DNA from 4 places in the Streptomyces sp. NBC_01476 genome. Region 2 is predicted to be linked to each of the others. Evidence: riboswitches for the same ligand, from Rfam matches in the RefSeq annotation. Region 2 holds a riboswitch; each other region holds the start of a gene.
The links. Region 2 has a riboswitch for S-adenosylmethionine ahead of OG552_RS36430 (putative leader peptide). Riboswitches for the same ligand answer to the same signal wherever they lie in the genome.
Positions count from the first base shown of each region.

Region 1: another riboswitch for S-adenosylmethionine. It lies ahead of OG552_RS08735 (aminotransferase class V-fold PLP-dependent enzyme); the one in region 2 lies ahead of OG552_RS36430 (putative leader peptide).
Region 3: another riboswitch for S-adenosylmethionine. It lies ahead of OG552_RS34465 (putative leader peptide); the one in region 2 lies ahead of OG552_RS36430 (putative leader peptide).
Region 4: another riboswitch for S-adenosylmethionine. It lies ahead of OG552_RS32885 (putative leader peptide); the one in region 2 lies ahead of OG552_RS36430 (putative leader peptide).

Region 1 is NZ_CP109446.1:1,999,196-2,003,990, forward strand. Features, by position in the region: gene OG552_RS08725 (rhomboid family intramembrane serine protease) at 1-225, shown strand, start outside; gene OG552_RS08730 (Lrp/AsnC family transcriptional regulator) at 222-503, shown strand; gene OG552_RS08735 (aminotransferase class V-fold PLP-dependent enzyme) at 605-2,002, opposite strand; SAM riboswitch class IV at 2,016-2,133, opposite strand; gene trpD (anthranilate phosphoribosyltransferase) at 2,221-3,273, opposite strand; gene qcrB (cytochrome bc1 complex cytochrome b subunit) at 3,481-4,795, opposite strand, start outside.
Region 2 is NZ_CP109446.1:3,834,534-3,839,328, reverse strand. Features, by position in the region: gene OG552_RS16695 (serine hydrolase domain-containing protein) at 1-890, shown strand, start outside; gene OG552_RS16690 (DUF1684 domain-containing protein) at 955-1,812, opposite strand; gene OG552_RS36430 (putative leader peptide) at 2,005-2,226, opposite strand; SAM riboswitch class IV at 2,203-2,317, opposite strand; gene OG552_RS16685 (hypothetical protein) at 2,562-4,795, shown strand, end outside.
Region 3 is NZ_CP109446.1:7,943,869-7,948,663, forward strand. Features, by position in the region: gene OG552_RS34455 (NtaA/DmoA family FMN-dependent monooxygenase) at 1-973, opposite strand, end outside; gene OG552_RS34460 (LLM class flavin-dependent oxidoreductase) at 1,006-2,235, opposite strand; gene OG552_RS34465 (putative leader peptide) at 2,508-2,603, opposite strand; SAM riboswitch class IV at 2,609-2,722, opposite strand; SAM riboswitch class IV at 2,902-3,012, shown strand; gene OG552_RS34470 (putative leader peptide) at 3,044-3,178, shown strand; gene OG552_RS34475 (amino acid ABC transporter permease) at 3,313-4,350, shown strand; gene OG552_RS34480 (amino acid ABC transporter ATP-binding protein) at 4,347-4,795, shown strand, end outside.
Region 4 is NZ_CP109446.1:7,557,868-7,562,662, reverse strand. Features, by position in the region: gene OG552_RS32895 (type III polyketide synthase) at 1-102, shown strand, start outside; gene OG552_RS32890 (ATP-binding SpoIIE family protein phosphatase) at 200-2,380, opposite strand; SAM riboswitch class IV at 2,729-2,841, shown strand; gene OG552_RS32885 (putative leader peptide) at 2,872-3,000, shown strand; gene OG552_RS32880 (LLM class flavin-dependent oxidoreductase) at 3,270-4,367, shown strand; gene OG552_RS32875 (GNAT family N-acetyltransferase) at 4,364-4,795, shown strand, end outside.

The sequences.
Region 1 (4,795 bases), 1.8 Mb from region 2:
TTCCTGTTCTTCATCCCGCTGCGCTTCCCCGCGTGGATGGTGCTCGGCTTCTGGTTCGTGCTGCAGTGGCTCGCCGCGCAGACCGCCCAGGGGGGTCCCGGTGTGGCCTATCTCGCCCACGTGGTGGGCTTCGCCTTCGGCTTCCTCTGCGCGTGGGTCTGCTACCGGCCCCGGCGTAAGGTGAGGCTCGTCATCACGCCGACCCAGGGAGACATTCAGCCGTGATCACCGCGATCGTGCTCATCAAGACGTCTGTCGACCGCATCCCGGAGATCGCCGAGTCGATCGCCGCGCTCGACAACGTCAGCGAGGTCTACTCGGTGACCGGCAACTACGACCTCGTCGCGCTGGTGCGGGTGGCCCGCCACGACGACCTGGCCGACATCATCCCGGGGCGGATCTCCAAGATCCCGGGCGTGCGGGTGACCGATACGCATGTCGCCTTCCGCACCTACTCCCAGCACGACCTGGAGGCCGCGTTCGCCATCGGGCTGGACGCGTAGCCCGCAGCGCGGCCGGGAGAGCCGGTCCCCTTCCCGCCCGGCTGTCCCGATCGCCGGGCGGGTCCGTCTTTCACGTGTTCCCCGTGTCCTACCGGGGTGTCCTACCGGGCCGGTACGCAGCGGCCGTTCTCGGTGCGGTAGGTCCACTGGGCGCCGGTGCGGACGAGGGTGGTGACCGCCGCGAGGAACCGGGTGATGTGCTCGTCCGGGGTGCCGGCGCCGAAGCTGACGCGGATGGCGTTGAGCGCACGCTCGCCGGGGGCCGCGTCGGGGGCGCCGCAGGCACCCGGCTCGTCGGGCTCGGCGTCGAGGAGGGTGCGGACCAGCGGGTGCGCGCAGAAGAGCCCGTCGCGGACCCCGATGCCGTACTCCGCGGAGAGCGCCGCGGCGAAGTGCGAGCTGTTCCAGCCCTGGACGACGAAGGAGAGGACGCCGACCCGCTCGGAGTGCTCACCGAAGAGCGACAGGACCCGCACCTCGGGGATGCCCGCGAGCCCTTCCCGCAGCCGGCCGAGCAACTGCCGCTCCCGGGCCACCAGACGGTCGAAGCCCGCCTCGGTGAGGGCCCGGCAGGCGGCCGCGATCGCGTAGGCGCCGATCACATTGGGCGACCCGGCCTCGTGCCGGGCGGCGACCGAGGTGTGCCACTCGACGTCCAGCGTGCCGTCGGCCCGCCGGGCGACCTTCCGGGTGGCGCCGCCGCCCGCCAGGTACGGCTCGGCCTCGCGCAGCCAGTCCGGGCGCCCGGCCAGCACACCGGCGCCGAAGGGCGCGTAGAGCTTGTGCCCGGAGAAGGCGACCCAGTCCACGTCGAGCGCGGCGATGTCGACCGGGTGGTGCGGAGCGAGCTGCGCCGCGTCGAGCACGATCCGGGCGCCGTGCCGGTGCGCGGCGGCGGCCAGCTTCCGCACCGGCCACACCTCGCCGGTCACATTGGACGCCCCGGTGACGCACACCAGCTTGGGCCCCTTGGGGGCGCCGTGCAGGGCCACATCGAGCGCGGCGACCGCCTGCTCGGGAGTCCGCGGCGCCGCCAGCCAGGTGACCTGAGCGCCTTCCGCCCGCTGCCACGGGAGCAGCGACGCGTGGTGCTCGGTGTCGAAGACGTAGACCTGCGTTCCGGCCGGCAGCACCGACGCCAGCAGGTTGAGCGAGTCGGTGGTGGAGCGGGTGAAGATGACCTCGTCGTCGGGGCGACAGCCGAGGAACTCCGCGACGGTCGCCCGGCTCTGCTCGAAGAGGTCGGTGGACAGCTGCGACAGATAGCCCGCACCGCGGTGCACACTGCCGTAGTAGGGCGCGTACGCGGCCACGTCGTCCCACACCCGCTGGAGCGCCGGTGCGCTCGCCGCGTAGTCAAGGGCCGCATACGTGACCTCGCCGCCCGTCACCAGCGGGACCCGAACGTCCCGTCCCAGCACCGGCAGCGGCGTACACACGTCCGCCTCGGCGGAGGGGGTGACGGCGGCAGTGGCGGTGGCAGGGCTGATCACTGTCATGACAGAGCTCCCGAAGTCCGGCTTGCTGAGAGCCTTGCTTGCTCACAGCCTGGTCCTCACCCGGGGCACCCCACCACGGACGGAGGGTTGCCGGACAGCGAGCCGGGGCCTTGACGCTGTCACTCGTGACCTGCGGAGAATTCTGCCACAGACGCGCGAACGCGCAAGACGCCGTCCATCAAGCGGACGGCGTCCCGCACACCTGATACCGGCTCGGCTCAGACGTTGCTCGCGGCCACCCAGCGGTCGAGCGCCGCGGCGGCCTCGCCCGAGTCGATGGAGTGCGCGGCCTGTTCGAGGCGGGCCGCGATCTGCTCCTCCAGCGTGCCCTGCCCCGGGTTCAGCGCCACCAGCGCGGCGGCCGAGTTGAGCAGCACCGCGTCCCGTACCGGCCCGGTCTCCCCGGCGAGCAGCCGGCGGGCCACATCGGCGTTGTAGGCCGCGTCGGCGCCCCGCAGCGCCTCCACCGGCACCAGGCCGATGCCGACGTCGCGGGGGTCGAAGGCGCGCTGCTCGACCTTGCCGTCGCGGACCACCCACACCTGGGAGGTGGCGGTGGTGGTCAGCTCGTCCAGGCCGTCGTCGCCGCGGAACACCAGGGCGGAGGAGCCGCGTTCGGCGAGCACGCCGGCGAGGATCGGTGCCATCCGCGGGTCGGCGACCCCGGTGGCCTGGGCCCGTACCCGGGCCGGGTTGGTCAGCGGGCCGAGGAAGTTGAAGGTGGTGGCGACGCCCAACTCGGCCCGGGCGGTGGCCACATGACGCAGCGCCGGGTGGAACTTCACCGCGAAGCAGAAGGTGATGCCGGCCTCGGCGGCCACCTCGGCGACGCGCTCCGGAGTGAGCTGCAGATTGACGCCGAGCTTCTCCAGCACGTCGGAGGCGCCGCTGGCGGAGGAGGCGGCGCGGTTGCCGTGCTTGACGACCTTGGCGCCGGTGCCGGCCACCACGATCGCGGACATGGTGGAGATGTTGACCGTCTTGGCCCGGTCGCCGCCGGTGCCGACGATGTCCACGCTGGGGCCGGGGACCTCGATGGTGTTGGCGTGCTCGTACATCGCCCGCACCATGCCGATGACCTCGTCCACGGTCTCGCCCTTGGCCCGCAGGGCGATGGCGAACCCGGCGATCTGCACGTCGGTGGCTTCGCCGCGCATGATCCGGTCCATCGCCCAGGCGGTGTCCCCCGCGGTCAGATCCTCGCCGGCCAGCAGGGAGCTCAGCACGTCGGGCCAGGAGCGGGGGCCTCCGGCGGGGGTCTCAGTGCTCATGGTCACGCTCCTGGAAAAGGGTCACCCTCTGGCAGGGTGCAGCCTATCGGGGCGGCAGCCCCGTCCAACCGGTGACTCGGTGCCGCTGCGTCGTGGCCGGCCGCGCAGTTCCCCGCGCCCCTTCGGGGCACGTTCCCGCACCGCCCCCCGGAACGTAAGGGCCCCGTCCGAGGGTCGGACGGGGCCCTTACGGGTGGGGCGGGAACGCTAGTGGTGACCGTGCCCCGAGGTGATCTCCTCGTACTCCTCGGCCGTCGGCTTCGGAATCTGGCTGTGCTCCCCGTAGAACCCCTTGGAAAGCTTCGCCTGCGCCTTGGCGACCGGGCTGAGCTTGCGCTCCACCCCGTTCTCGTCGACCTCGGGTCCTGGGTCGATCGGCTTCGGCTGGACGTGGGCGGTGAGCACGTGCAACTGCTGCTGCGACAGCGGCTCGTGCACCTCGATGAACTCACCGTGCGGCAGCCGCTTGATGATGCCGGTCTCCCGCCCGTGCAGCACCTTGTCGCGGTCGCGCCGCTGCAGCCCCAGACAGATCCGCTTGGTGACCCAGAACGCCAGTACCGGCAGCACGAAGAAGCCGACCCGGACGAACCAGGTGATCGCGTTGATCGACAAGTGGAAGTGCGTGGCGAACAGGTCGTTGCCACCACCGATCAGCAGCACGAAGTAGACCGTCAGCCAGGCCACACCGAAGCCGGTCCGCACCGGGCGGTTCCGCGGCCGGTCCAGCAGATGGTGCTCCCGCTTGTCGCCGGTCACCCACGACTCGATGAACGGGTAGACCGCGATGGCCACCATCACCAGCGGGAAGATCATCAGCGGGATGAAGACGCCGAGGACCAGCGTGTGGCCCCAGCCTCTGATCTCCCAGCCGGGCATCACCCGGATCAGGCCCTCGGAGAAGCCCATGTACCAGTCGGGCTGTGCTCCGGTGGACACCTGGTCCGGCCGGTACGGGCCCATCGTCCAGATCGGGTTGATGGTGGCGACCGCCGCGATGGCGGCGATGACACCGAAGACCACGAAGAAGAAGCCGCCCGCCTTGGCCATGTAGATCGGCAGCAGCGGGGTGCCGACGACGTTCTTCTCGGTCTTGCCGGCACCCGGGAACTGGGTGTGCTTGTGGAAGAAGACCAGGATCAGGTGGGCGACCAGCAGGCCGGCCATCAGACCTGGCAGCAGCAGGATGTGCACCGAGTAGAACCGCGACACGAAGTCGTGGCCGGGGAACTCGCCGCCGAAGAGGAACATCGACAGATACGTGCCGACGATCGGCGTGGAGAGGACCGCGCCCTCCATGAACCGCACACCGGTGCCGGAGAGCAGGTCGTCGGGGAGCGAGTAGCCGGTGAAGCCGGTGAACATGCCCAGGAAGAGCAGCGACCAGCCGAAGAGCCAGTTGACCTCGCGCGGCCGGCGGAAGGCGCCGGTGAAGAAGACGCGCATCATGTGCACGATCATCGCCGCGATGAAGATCAGCGCGGCCCAGTGGTGGATCTGCCGGATCAGCAGACCGCCGCGG
Region 2 (4,795 bases):
CCGCCGGCGTGCTGCCGGCGGATTCGCCGATCACCGTGCGCCAGCTGCTCGACCACACCAGCGGGCTCTACGACTACAGCAACGATCTGCCCGGCATCCTCGTCGGCGACACCGTCACCGGCTACCAGCAGTTCCGGTACGCCACCTACGACCCGGCCGACCTGGTGGCGGACGCCCTCACGCACGGCTCGCAGTTCACCCCCGGCAGCCAGTACCAGTACTCCAACACCAACTTCGTGGCGCTCGGCCTGCTCGTCGAATACGTCACCGGGAAACCCTTCGCCCAGGTCCTCGACCAGCGGATCCTGCGGCCCGCCGGCCTGACCGGCACCCGCTTCGTCGTCCCCCGCACGGACATCCCCGGCCCGCACGCCACCGGTTACCTCACCGAGGACGACCGCTCCAAGCCGCTGTCCGACGCGACCGAGCAGACCGCCTCGTGGATCTGGACGGCCGGCGCGGCCATCTCCACCACCGCCGACCTCAACACGTACTGGCGGGCCCTGACCGCCGGCGAGCTGCTGCCCGCGGCGCAGCTCGCCCAGATGGAGACCACGCGGCCTGCGGACTCCACCGGCACCTCCTTCTACGGTCTCGGCATCCGCGCGTACACCCTCTCCTGCGGCACGCAGGTGTACGGCCACGACGGCATCGTGCAGGGCTACCAGACGTACTCCTACACCACGAAGGACGGCTCCCGGCAGGTCACCGTCTCGGCGAACGCCTCCAACAACGGGGATGTCTTCGCCGCCGAACGGACCGCCCTGGACCCGGTCTTCTGCGGCAGCGCCGCCAAGGCCCCGGCCGCGCGCGCGGCGTCGGGCACCTCCGCCGCCCACACCGAAGAGGAGGAGACCGCCGGCGCCGCGACCAGGCCCCTGCGCAGGTGACCGCCCGGCGGCAGCGGGGCCCGGCCACCCGGGCCCCGCGAGCCGTCGCCGCCGCTACAGCGGGTCACGGCCGGGGGCCCTCCTCGCCCGGTACGGACCGGGTCGTCGCCACCGGCGCGGCCGGGATCTTCTCGCCGGCCTCGATCGCGATCGTCAGCCGGTTCTCGGCCGGCGGCAGCGGGCAGGTGGCCAGGTCGGTGTACGCGCAGGGCAGGTTCGTGGCCCGGTTGAAGTCGATCAGCACCGTGCCGTCCGCGTCGGGCGCGCCGATGGACAGCGCCCGGTTGGCCGCGTAGGTGGTCACGCCGGAGGTGGCGTCGGTGAGCAGCACCAGCAGGCTGCCGGCCCGGCCGTTGAACGCGGTCAGCCGGTGGGTGGCGCCGTCGAGCGTGAACTCGACCTGGCCGGGGGCGTCGTAGACGTGCTGGAGGCCCTCGACGGCCGCGCCCACCGTGGTCGGGCGGGGTGCGTCGAACGGCAGGTAGCGGCCGGTGCGGGCCCAGCGCGGGTCCGGGGCGTAGGTGGGGGTGCCGGTGTAGGCGAGCCGCAGCGCGTTCTCCGGGTGCCGGGGGCGGACGATGTCGTAGCCGCCGCGCTTGGCGACCTCGATCACCGCGTCGCCTGACACCGGGAAGAGGCTGCCCCGCTCCTCGATCACGCCGAAGTCGTGCCGCCCGCGCAGCTCCTGGCCGTCGAGGGTCAGTTCCTCGTCGTCGGAGAGCTCCACCACCACGCCGTCGGCGGTACTCGACCAGGCGCCGGGCGCGTCGGGGAAACGGGTGGGGGTGGCGTCCAGCCAGTGCAGGCCGGTGATGGCGAGGAATCCGTGCGGGTCGGCGCGCACCTTCTCGTGCTGGGCGTGCCACTGCTCCCAGTCCGCGGCGAAGCCGGCGCGGTCGGTCTCTTCTGCTTGTACGGTCATGACGACTCCTTGGGTCGGGGGCGCGGGGGGCGCGCGGGGCAGTGGTGCGGGGTGTTGCCGGGGAGGGCGGGGGTCGGGGCAGGGCACCGGGCGGGCGGCCCTGGCGCGGGCCTTCCGGGAACCCGTTGCGGGCACGCGGTACGGAAGGCCCGGGTGCAGGAAGGCGGTGGGGGACCGGCGCGTGGAGCGCGGCTAGCCGGCGGTGCGCGGCAGCGCGGTGGGCCGGTGGTCAGGCCCCGGTACGGCCGTCGGTACGCCCGGACACAGGGCGCCGGCGACGCGCTGAAGGTCGATGTGCCGCCGGGAGAACGTGGCGACGGAGGGCAGGGACCGTGCACCCTTTTCCCGCACCGCGTCACCTCCCGGTCCCGATGGGCTCGCGCCGTGTCGGGTTCGCACGTGCCGAGCCGTCATCGGCTCCGCCGGGTCGTCACCTGGAGCACCCCGCTCCGCGAGAGGGTTGCCGGTCAGCCTGCCAGGGCCTTGATCGCTGACGCTCATGACCTCCAAGAACGGTAACTCCGCCGCTCACTCGAACACAATCCCCTCCCCCCGCAGGCGACAGGCCCCACCCCCGTGAAGCGCACCCGCGGAAACTTTAGTTCTCCTTCACCGGGCCATTGCCGTGCGCTGGCCGGCCGTGCCGTACACATGATCACGGCGATGCCGTTGCCGGGGGGCTTCCGGTGTGGGGGGACCTCCTCACCCGTCGATCGCGACCCCTTTTGCGTTCTCGACGGGAGAAGTGAGTGACCCGACCTGCTCTGCTGCGGGTGTCAGCGACCCTTGCCGTGCTCTGTGCCACGGTCTCCGGCCTCGGTGCCCTGAGCACCGGCGCGGCGTACGCCGACCCGCCCACCGAGACGGTCGTACCGCCGACCCCGAGCGGCACCCCGCCCCCGGACCTGGTCGTCTTCGCCGGTCCGGGCGGGTTCCTGCACCACGTGGGAGGCCAGGCCGCCTACGTCTGGACGAAGTTCTCCGGCGGTGACGTACCGGTCGCCGGCATTCCCGCCGGCGGTGTCGGCCAGTCCGGCGCGGATGCCGACATCGTCTCCACGTCCGTCACCGGCGGCGTCCAGTTGCAGGACATGGACACCGGCACCACCACGGTCGTGAAGCCGCCCACCGGGGACCAGTTCCTCGGCACGTTCGGCTCCCACGTCCTCACCTACACCAGGGCCGCCAACGGTTCCGTCGGCACGCTGCACATCCTGGGCACGGCGGACGGGCAGCAGACGCAGCTCTCCGCCACCGGCTGGCCGGCCGGCGTCTCCGTCGCCACGCGCGCCGCCGCGGGCGACGCGGACACCGTCCTGATGCGGTACTCGGACGCGAGCGGGACCGGGCTGGCCCTGGTCGACCTGGACACCGGTCGGGTGACGCCCGTCTTCAGCGGGCTGACCAGCATCTTCAAGGTCGTCCTGACGGACAAGTACGTCGGCTGGTACAACACTTCCTCACCGGCGGTGCTGCACCTGCGGGACCGCTCCGACCCCGGCGCCGCGGAGACGACCGTCCCGGTGCCGGCGCCCCCGCTGCCCAGCGGCGCGCTGGCGACGGTCTTCCAGCTGGCGATCGCCGGGAACTCCGTACTGGCCGACGACGACGTGGACTACTCGCAGGGCACGCCCCCGGCCGGCTCCCAACTGGGCTCGACGCTCTATCAGTTCCCGCTGTCCGGCGGTCCGTTGACCACTCTGGTCGGGCACGTGGCCTCCGCGACGCTCCAGCAGGAGTCCGACCGGGTACTGGTGGTGGGCGGCTCGTCGGCCGCCGACTGGGCAGCCCGGGTGCTGACGGCCGGCGCCGACGGCACCGCGGTGGCGACCGTCGTGCACCCCGAGCCGGCGCTTCCGGAGTCCGTCACGGGGCTCGCGGTGGCCAGGGGCCGGCTCTACACCATCGAGAACGCCGACTCGGGCGCCCAGTCGCTCGCCACCCGCACCGTCACCTGGGGTGCCACGCCGTCCTACGGCGCCAGGACGGAGATCGGCACCCCGGCCGCGGTGTCCGACTGCTCCACGCAGGACACCTGCGCGCCACCGCTCGCCACCGGCGACGGAGGGATCTCCCAACTCGCCCGCACCACCGGCCCGTCGGGGGACGAGGTCACCGTGCAGCGGGGCGCGGCAGCGGACTACACCGTGGTGCCCGCGCTGGCGTCCGGCGCCGGTACCGGCGCGCTGACCGGCGGCAGCCTCGTCGACTCCGACGGCTCCTGGGTCGTCTACGACAGCGCCGACGGCCGGCAGTTCATCGGGACCTCTCCCGCGGCCGGGATGGCGGGCAACGTCCGGCTGATCCGCCAGACCACCGGCGCCGCGCTCTCCGGCTCGTACCTGTGGGCCTCCGACGGGGCAGCCGGCGCCCTCAGCCGGATCGACCTGAACACCGGGCAGACCCTCCAGACCGTCGACACCGGTGCCCCCTGCGCGCCGACGGAGCTGCAGAGCGCCGTCGACCGCTGGATCTACTGGTCCTGCGGTGCCGCCGGCCCCGCCGGCGTCCTGGACCTGACGACCGGCAAGGACATCGCCGTCCCCTCCGGCGCGGCGCAGCTCGGCGACGGCTATCTGGTCCGGCACGACACCGCCGCCGGGAAACTGGAGCTGACCGACATCCACACCGGCGCCGCCGTCACCACCGACCTGGCCACGCTGCCCGCAGGACCGGTCCCCGACGACCGCCGGGTGACGTGGACGGTCGACAAGTACAGCGGCGGTATCGCCTACGTCGACGCGCAGAACAACGTCCACCTGGTCGACCCGCACATCCCGGCCTCCGCCGCGCTGCCCGGCGCCGGCCAGTCCCTGCTGCCCGGGGAGCGGATCACCGCCGGGCACAGCGTCAGCAGTGCGTCGGCGACGCTGACCGTGCGGAGCGACGGCAACCTGGTGGAGACCCTCAGGACCGGCGGCGGCGCGAGCGGTCCGGTGATCTGGACCAGCGGCAGCTCCGGCCACCCCGGCGCGTACGCGGT
Region 3 (4,795 bases), 4.1 Mb from region 2:
CCTCGGGCAGCGGGCCGTCCGGGTCGTGGTCGCTGAGATCGCGGTTCCACAGCTGCTCCAGGAACTTGATCGCGGTCTGGCCGCTGACCTGCTGCCGGCGGATCAGCAGCGCCTTCTCCTGGGCTTCGGCGTCGGTGTCGCCGAGTACGAAGGTCACCCCGGGCAGGATCTTCAGCTCGTCACGGGAGCGGCCGTACTTGGCCAGCCGGCCCTTGACGTCGGCGTAGAACTCCCGGCCGGCCTCCAGCGTGCCGTGCCGGGTGAAGATCGCGTCCGCGGCGGACGCGGCGAACTCGCGGCCCTCCTCGGAGTCGCCGGCCTGGAAGATCACCGGCCGTCCCTGCGGGCTGCGCGGGACGTTGAAGCGCCCGCGGATGTCGAACTGGGTCACCCGGTGGTCGAACCGGCCCGCGTCCGGGTCGCCAAGGAAGACACCGGACTCCTTGTCCGCGACGATCTCGTCGCCCTTCCAGGAGTCGAAGAGCACCTTGGTCGCGTCCAGGAACTGCCGGGCCCGCTCGTAGCGGTCGCCCTGGGCGAGGAAGCCGCCGCGCCGGAAGTTCTGCCCGGTGAACTCGTCCCAGGAGGTGACGACGTTCCAGGCGGCGCGGCCGGCCGACAGGTGGTCGAGGGAGGCGAACTGGCGGGCCACCTCGTAGGGCTCGTTGAAGGTGGAGTTGATGGTCCCGGCGAGTCCGAGGCGTTCGGTGACGGCGGCGAGCGCGGTCAGCACGGTGAAGGTGTCGGGGCGGCCGACCACGTCCAGGTCGTAGATCTCGCCGCCCTGTTCCCGCAGCCGCAGGCCCTCGGCGAGGAAGAGGAAGTCGAACTTGGCGCGCTCTGCGGTCTTCGCCAGGTGGACGAAGGAGCTGAAGTCGATCTGGCTGCCGGCCGCCGGGTCGCTCCACACGGTGGTGTTGTTGACACCGGGGAAGTGCGCGGCGAGGTGGATCTGCTTGACGGGCTTGCTCATGCGACGGGCTTCCTTAAGGTCTCTGCGGGCGCTCAGACGGCGGAGGTGGTCGGGGCGGAAGCGGTGGCGTAACGATTCGCCGGGCGGGGGAGTCCCAGCAGGCCGCGCAGGGTGGCGGCCTCGTACGCGGTACGGAACAGGCCGCGCCGCCGCAGTTCGGGCACCAGGTGGCGGGTGATCTGCTCCAGGTCGTGCGGGACGGCGGCCGGCCGCAGCCGGAAACCGGTGATCCCGGCCGCCTGCCACTGCTCCAGCAGGTCCGCGAGGCCGGCCGGGGTGCCGGCGAAGACCAGGGCGTCGCTGGTGTACGCCGCGCCCGCCCGCTCGTCCAGCCGCGCGCCGCGGGCGGCGGCCGCCTCGTCGGTGTCGTCCAGCAGGACCACCAGGTCGGCGAAGACGTGCACCGTCTCCCCGGCGCGGCCCGCCTCGTCCTGGCCGGCCCGGATCTCGGCGATGATCGCCCGGGCGTCCTCGGCGTCGCGCGGGGTGATGAAACCGACATCGGTGGAGCGGGCGACCAGGCGGAAGGGAATGCTCTGGTGCGCCAGCGCCGCGACGATCGGCTGGCCCTGCGGCGGGCGCGGGGTGATCGACGGGCCCTTGACGCTGAACCGCGGTCCCTCGAAGTCGATGTAGTGCAGCTTCTTCCGGTCGATGAAGCGGCCGGTCGCGACGTCGCGGATCTCGGCGTCGTCCTCCCAGCTGTCCCAGAGCCGCCGCACCACCTCGACGTAATCGGCGGCCTCGTCGAAGGTCTCGGTGAGCAGCGCCTGGACCTCGGGGGTGTTGAAGTCCTCGAACCGGAACGGCGGGAAGCTGCGCCGTCCGAAGAGTTCCGCCTCGTAAGGGCGGGCCGAGACCTGCACCCGCAGCCCGGCCCGGCCGCCGCTGACGTAGTCGAGCGTGGCGATCGCCTTGGAGAGGTGGAAAGGCTCGGTGTGAGTGACCACAGCCGTCGGGATCAGACCGATGTGGCTGGTCAGCGGGGCGATCCGGGCGGCGATCTGCACCGCGTCCAGCCGGCCGCGGACCTGGTCGGTGCGCTGGTCGAGCTCGGTGTAGTCGGCGGACTGGAGACCGAGCGAGTCCTCGATCGTGACGAAGTCCAGCAGGCCGCGCTCGGCCTCGGCGACCAGGCCGGCCCAGTACGCCGCCGTGAACAGGTCTTGGGGCCGGGCGTCGGTTTCGCGCCAGGCGGCGGGGTGCCACCCGGCGCCGTCAAGGGCGACGGCGAGGTGGAGGGCGGGGTGCGGCTGAGGCATGGGAGGTCGCTTCCTGCTCGGGTGGAGGGCGCTCCACCGTGCTGCGGACATGCCGGACGGAACCCGCGCCGGGCGGTCGGCCCGGGGCGGCGTCGGCGGGGGGAAGAGGGGAGGAGAAGACGGGGGCTCGGGAGGAGCCGGGCGAAGAGCGGAAGGGGCGCGGTCGCGGGACGGCGTGCCGCGACGCAGCGGGGCACCGGTCCGCGCGATGCGCGGGGCTCAGCGGATCCGCGTGGCCGGCGACAGCCGGTGCCGCGGGAACGGCGGAGCGGTCAGATGTCCGTACAGAGGGCGCTGGAGATGCGCTGCAGGTCGATGTGCCGACGCGAGTAGGTACTGATGGCTCGACGCACTACAGTCCCCTCCACCTTCGATCGCGCGCTTGCGTAAACCGGGCTCGGCTCCGCCGGGTCGTCACCTGGAGCACCCCGCCGCGTCGGAGGGTTGCTGGTCAGCCAGCCAGGGCTTGTTGCTGACGCTCATAACCTGCTCACACGGTAACTCCGGACCGGCGTCGAACACAATGGCTGGTCGACGGGCTGTGGATCACACAGTGACCGCTTTCCCGCCCCCGGGGCCGGCCCACCGCTCCGGACCGGCCGGGCTGACGGACCGTCGAATACTGAGGCATTGCCCAAAGCCGACCCAGCGGTTACGGTATGCCCTGGTTATGAGCGTCAGCTTTGAGCCCTGGCTGGCTGACCGGCAACCCTCGTCCGCGGTGGGGTGCTCCAGGTGACGACCCGGCGGGACGGTCACGTTCCGTAAGCGCGAGGCCCCATGGGCCGGAGGATGCGAGGTGATCCGCATGCAGATACGACGCACCGACAACAGCGGTACGCCGCTTCCGCGCGGGTTCGCTCAGCTCATGGTGGCCCGCCGCCACGTCGACCTGCTCCGGGTGAGCAGCGCACTGTGTCCGAGGACGTCCCCGGTCTGTTGACCGCACTCGCGCTCCGAGCGAGCGCTGAGATGTCCGTACGCCTGCCGTCGCCCGGCCACGCCCGCACTCCGCACACCGCCCGCCGCTGACCCACGGCGCGGTGCTGCGCCCCATGGGACGGAAAGCACACCACCATGAGCAGCTCTGACACCTCCGCGCGCAAATCCGCCGCGCCGGAACCACCGCCCCCGACCGCCGCGCAGCCACCGCCGCCTGCCGCCGCCTCCACGGCCCCCGCCGACCGCCCCACCGACGAGCAACTGCTCGCCGCGAAGCTGGTCCCGCTGCGCCACCCCGGCCAGTGGGTCTCGGCCCTCGTCCTGCTGGTGCTCTTCGCGATGCTGGTCAACACGGTGCTGACCAACAACCGGTTCCAGTGGGGCACCGTCGGCGACTACTTCCTCAACGGATCGATCGTGCACGGGCTGGAGCTGACGCTCTGGCTCACCGCCGCGGTGATGGCCACCGGCTATCTGCTCGGGATCGGCGTCGCCGCGATGCGGCTGTCGCACAACCCGATCCTCAGCTCGCTCAGCTTCGCCTTCGTCTGGCTGATACGTTCCGTCCCGCCCCTGGTGCAGCTGCTCTTCTGGTACGAACTCGCCTCGCTCTACCCGCAGTTGTCGCTCGGCATCCCGTTCGGCAGCGAATTCGTCACGGTGCGGACGGCCCATCTGTTCAGCGGCATCCTCGCCGCGTACGTGGGACTCAGCCTGGATGTCGCGGCCTTCTCCTCGGAGATCGTCCGCGGCGGCATCCTGTCCGTCGACCACGGCCAGACCGAGGCCGCCCAGGCGCTCGGCCTCGGGAACGCGCGGATCTTCCGCAGGATCGTGCTGCCGCAGGCGATGCCGGCCATCGTGCCGGCCTCGGGCAACCTGCTGATCGGGATGCTCAAGGCGACCTCGATCGTGAGCGTCATCGCGGTGCAGGACCTGCTCTACTCCTCGCAGTTGATCTACAACCAGAACTACCTGATCATCCCGCTGCTCCTGGTGGCGACGCTCTGGTACATCATCCTCACCACGCTGCTCTCGATCGGGCAGTTCTTCGTCGAGCGCTACTACGCCCGCGGCAGCAACCGCGGTGGCAGGAGGAGCTTCCGGGAGCTCTTCCGGGGCAATGTGCCGCTGCTCGGCAGGACCGGCAACGAACTGGCGGGCATCTCATGACGACCGTGGCCACCGACCCCCTGGTACGGATCAGGGGACTGCGCAAGAGCTTCGGCACACATCTGGTCCTGGACGGTGTCGACCTGGATGTGCGCCAGGGCGAAGTCACCGTGCTGCTCGGGCCTTCGGGCTCCGGCAAGTCCACCCTGCTGCGCAGCATCAACCACCTGGAGCGTCCCGACGGCGGATTCGTCGAGGTGGGCGGCGAGATCATCGGCTACCGGCACCAGGACGGCCGGCTGCATGAACTGGGACACCGGTCGATCACCCGGCAGCGCGCCCGGGTCGGCATGGTCTTCCAGCAGTTCAACCTCTTCCCGCACCTCACCGTGGTGGAGAACATCGTCGAGGCCCCGATCGCCGTGCACGGGGTGCCGAAGAAGCAGGCCGCGGCCAAGGCCCGCGAACTGCTGGAGCGCGTCGGTCTCGGCGGCCGGGAAGGGTC
Region 4 (4,795 bases), 3.7 Mb from region 2:
GAGCGCGCCCACCGCTCCGGCCAGAAGCCCGGTGCCCGCACCGTCCTGTACGCGGCGGCGCCCGGCCTGACCGCGACCGCCCTGGAAGGGGAGTGGCTGTAAGCTCCGCGAACCCCGGCTAGCCTGCGCCGTGGCTGTGTCTTGCACGCGTCCTGCCCGCCTCCTGCCTCGCCCGGCGTGCTTCGCCGCCGGCGCCCCGTCAGGCGGTCAGCTCGGCCCAGACGGTCTTCCCGCCGTCGTCGTTCCAGCGGACCCCCCACCGGTCGGCGACCGCGTGCACGACGAGCAGACCGCGTCCGTGCTCGTCCAGCGGATCGGCCCGGTGCTGCCACGGCCGGCCGTTGCCGGGATCGCTGACCTCGCACACGACGCTGCGGCTGCCGGTGCGGATCAGCCGCAGGGTGATCTCCCCCGCGCCGTGGCGCAGGGCATTGGTGACCAGTTCGCCCACCACGAGCGTGGCGTCGTAGGTCCGCTCGTGCAGCCCCCAGCGCCGCAGCCGGACGGCCGCGAGCGACCGTGCGCGGGGGACGATCCGTGGGTCGCCCACCGGCAGGGACACCGTGGCGACGTCCCCGCGGGGCCTGCCGACCATGCGCGCGATCATCAGCGTCACGTCGTCGCGCAGCCCGTGCCGGTGCGGGTCCAGTGCGCCGACCGTACGGGAGACCGCCTCCTTGAGGTCGTCGCCGGGGCGTATGCGTGCCAGCGCCCGCGACAGCGTGCCGATGCCCTCCTCGATCGACGCCGAGGTGCTCTCGACCAGCCCGTCGGTGTAGAGCGCCACCAGTGATCCGGGCTCCGCACCGAACTCCGTGGTCTCGAAGGGCTCATCGGAGACGAACGCGGTGCCGAGCCCCGGGTGGGCGCGCGGGGTGATGATCTCCACCCGGCCGCCGGGGTGCACGAGAACCGGGGGCAGGTGGCCGGCGCTGCTCATGGTGCAGCGGTTCTCCACGGGGTCGTAGCAGACGATGCAGCAGGTGCTGTTCAGCGCGCTGTAGCCGGCCGCGAGCCCCGTCTCGGAGTCGTCCAGGAGGGTCACCGTCTCGTCCAGCCGGGCCAGGACCTCGTCCGGCGGCAGGCCGGCCGACAGATGGGCCCGCGCTTCCATGCTGAGCTGGCCCATGGCCGCCGCCGCGCCGAGGCCGTGTCCGACGACGTCGCCGACCACCAGGGCGGTACGCCCGCCGGGCAGCGGAAAGCTGGAAACCCAGTCGCCGCCCACCCCCGCGCTGTCGGGGGTGGTGGGCTCGTAGGCGCTGGCGATCTCGATCGTGCTGGTCGGCGACGGCGGCAGCAGCCGTTGCTGGAGCGCGATGACCTGGGCGTGCTCGCGCTCGTGCCGGCGGGCGTTGTCGACGTGCCCGGCCGTTCTGGAGACCAGTTCCTGCATGTCGATCAGGTCTTCGCCGAAAGGCCCCAGCGGCCCGTCCGGGCGCCGCCACACCTCCGCGACGCCCAGCACGATCGGGGCCTCCCCGTCCGGCCCCTCCACGATCAGCGGAACGCCGGCCATGCACAGCGGCCCCTCCATGGGCACCAGGGCCCTCAGCAGCCTGGGGTCCCCGCCCAGCGCCCGCTCGATCGCGGCCCGGTCCGGCAGTACGACGGTGCCCTGGACGTCGTGGGCCTCCGTGTCCTGACCCAGGAACACGCGGGCCCGCTGGGGAAGGTCCTCGCCCGGTGTGAGGAAGCCGTCGGGCCAGGACCGCTCGGGGGCGAGGGCGGCGCGCCGCAGCCGGGTACGGTCCTCGACCTGCTCCCCCGTCCAGACGTTGTAGTCGAGCGAGACCGCCACGACGTCGCCCCAGGGCAGCAGCGAGGCGGCCAGCGCCCGGGCGGTCTCCCCGACGTCGAGGGTGGTGCCGATGGACGAGGCGGCGGCGTAGAGGTGGAAGCGCCGGGCCATGTCGATGAACGAGATGGTCAGGCCGTCGTCCGGCGGCGGGGACGGCAGAATGCTCAGCGAGACGATCAGTTCAGAGCCGTCCGGCTTGGGGATCCGCTGGACACGGGCCACATGGGGGTCGCGGGTCTCCACCACGCGCCGCAGCCGGCGGGTGACCGCCGGCACGTCGCTCGGCGGGAGCAGGTCCACGAAGGGTTCTCCCGGGACGGCGGTCAACCCGTCGAAGCACCGCGGGCCCAGATTGGAACTGACGATCCGCAGGTCGCGGTCGACCGTGATCGCGCCCAGGATCTGCTCCTTGTCCTTGGGCTCGACCGGCTTCTCCCCATCGCTGTGGCCGCTGTTCGCGGGGCGGCACGGCTGTGCACGTGACTGTGTGCCGGGCCTCGGGGTCAGACCCGCGAGCGCCTGGCTGACCACGTTCAAGTCGAGATCGGGGGTGTCGCCCGGCGGAAGGTAAGAGTCCATACGGTGCTCATTCGATCAGTGCCACAGGTCGCGCCGTCCGGCCGGTCCGAACCTGGGCAAGAATCACCCTAAAGCGGATAACAACAATCAAAACGGTATATCACACACACATCCGAGTCGACCGGGATCGGCGGAGTCCGGGGCCCTCAAAGAAGCTCGTTCAGCGAGCTTTGTGCGAGCCCTCTCCCGGAGCGCGCGAACGCGACCGCGCAGAACCGCGGCCCCCCGGTCCGGTGGATCCGTCAGGGGCCCGCGGACGCGGCCGGCGCTCGCTCCCTCGTACGGCGGCGGCTTCCGGCGCCCCGGAGGGCATTGCCCGGAAGCCGCCGAGGGGTTAGCGTGATCCACGGTTATGAGCGTCAGCACCAAGCCCTGGCTCGCTGACCGGCAACCCTCCGCCGCGGTGGGGTGCTCCAGGTGACGACCCGACAGGACAGCGAACTGTCCTGTAAGCGCGAGGCCCACGGGCCGGATGAGTGCGAGGTGATCACGTGCGGGTACGACCCTGCGACAGCGTGTGCCGCCCGTACGGGTCCTTCGAACTGCGCGTCGCGCGGCGCCATGTCGATCTGCTCCGGGTGAGCAGCGCGCTGTGTCCCCGGGTGCGCCCGGTCCGCTGAGACCGGTCCTCCGCCCCCCGTTTCGCCCCTCCCCCGCCGTATCCGCCGCACCGTCGCCATGACGGCCCGGCCGTGCGCCCCTCCTCCCTGTAGGCAGCCCACCGCCGCCGCGAGATCCCTCCTGATCTCCGACCCGAGCGGACCCCTGCGGTCCCGCTCCGGCGGGCCCGGTTCTGCCCTGTGACGCCCTGCCCGCGACCGGCGAAAGGGGACCGAGACCCCCACGAGCGCCCCCGACGCCACCACCCACCGCACCGAAAGGCCCCATCATGCCCATCGAATTCCTCGGGATCGCCGCCACCAACGACGGCTCCGAGACCAACCCGCGCAGCGGGGCGTCCTTCGACAAGGAGTACACGCTCAAGCTCGCCCGTGCCCATGAGGACCACGGCTGGGACCGGGTGCTGTTCGCCTACAGGTCGGGTTCGCCCGAACCCGGCACCGCCGCCGCGTACATCGCCGCGAACACCGCCCGGCTGCAGATCCTGCTGGCGCACCGGCCGAACGTCTCGTACCCGACCTTCGCGGCGAAGGAGTTCGCCACCCTCGACCAGATCAGCGAGGGCCGGCTCGCCGTCCACTTCATCACCGGCGGCAACGACCACGAACAGCAGCGCGAGGGCGACTTCCTCACCAAGGACGAGCGCTACGGCCGCACCCGCGAGTACATCGAGATCGTCAAGCGGGTGTGGACCGAGCACGAGGCCTTCGACCACGAGGGCGAGCACTACCGTTTCAACGACTTCGTCTCCGACGTCTTCCCGGTGCGGCAGCCCCACCCGGACGTCTCCTTCGGCGGCTCCTCCCCCGCCGCCTACGCGGCGGGCGGCGCCGTGGCCGACATCTACGCGCTGTGGGGCGAACCGCTGGCCGAGACCGCCCAGCAGATCGACGCCGTGAAGGCGGCGGCGCTCGCCGCCGGACGCGCCACCCCGCCACGTATCCAGGCGGCTTTCCGGCCGATCATCGCTCCTACCGAGGAACTGGCCTGGGAGAAGGCGCACCGCACGGTCGCCGCCATCCAGGAGCGCCGGGCGTCCGGGGCGTGGACGCGCCGCGGCGGCGACCAGCCGCAGAACTCCGGCTCGCAGCGGCTGATCGCGATCGCGGAGCAGGGCGAGCGCTTCGACCGTGCGCTGTGGACCCCCACCGCCGCCGCGACCGGCGGAGCGGGCAACTCCAACGCCCTGGTCGGCACCCCGGAGACGGTGGCACAGGCCCTGCTGGACTACTACGACATCGGCGTGGACATCATCTCCGCCCGCGGCTACGACCTGCTGGGGGACGCCATCGACTTCGGCCGCCATGTCATCCCGCTGGTCCGTGCGGAGGTCGCCAAGCGTGACGCGGAGGGGACCGGCCGGTGACCACCACCACACCGCGTTACGAGGTACGGACGGCGACGCTCACCGATCCGCTCACCCAGCCGCTGCTGCGGGAACTGGAGCACGAGTACAGCACCCGCTACCCCTCGCTCGGCGGCGCTGGACGGGAACTGGCGCGCTACCCTGCACAGGAGTTCGAACCGGAGCACGGCGGGCTGCTGCTCCTGCTGCTGCGGGACGGCGAACCGGTGGCCGGCGGGGCCTACCGCCGCTACGACGAACAGACCGCCGAGCTCAAAAGGATCTGGACGCACAGCGGCCACCGCCGCGAGGGGCTGGCCCGGCGGGTCGTCGCGGAGCTGGAGCGGGCCGCCACCGCGGCCGGCTACCAGCGAGTCTATCTCACCACCGGACCGCGCCAGCCGGAGGCCAGGGGGCTCTATCTGACGACCGGTTACACAGCGCTCTTC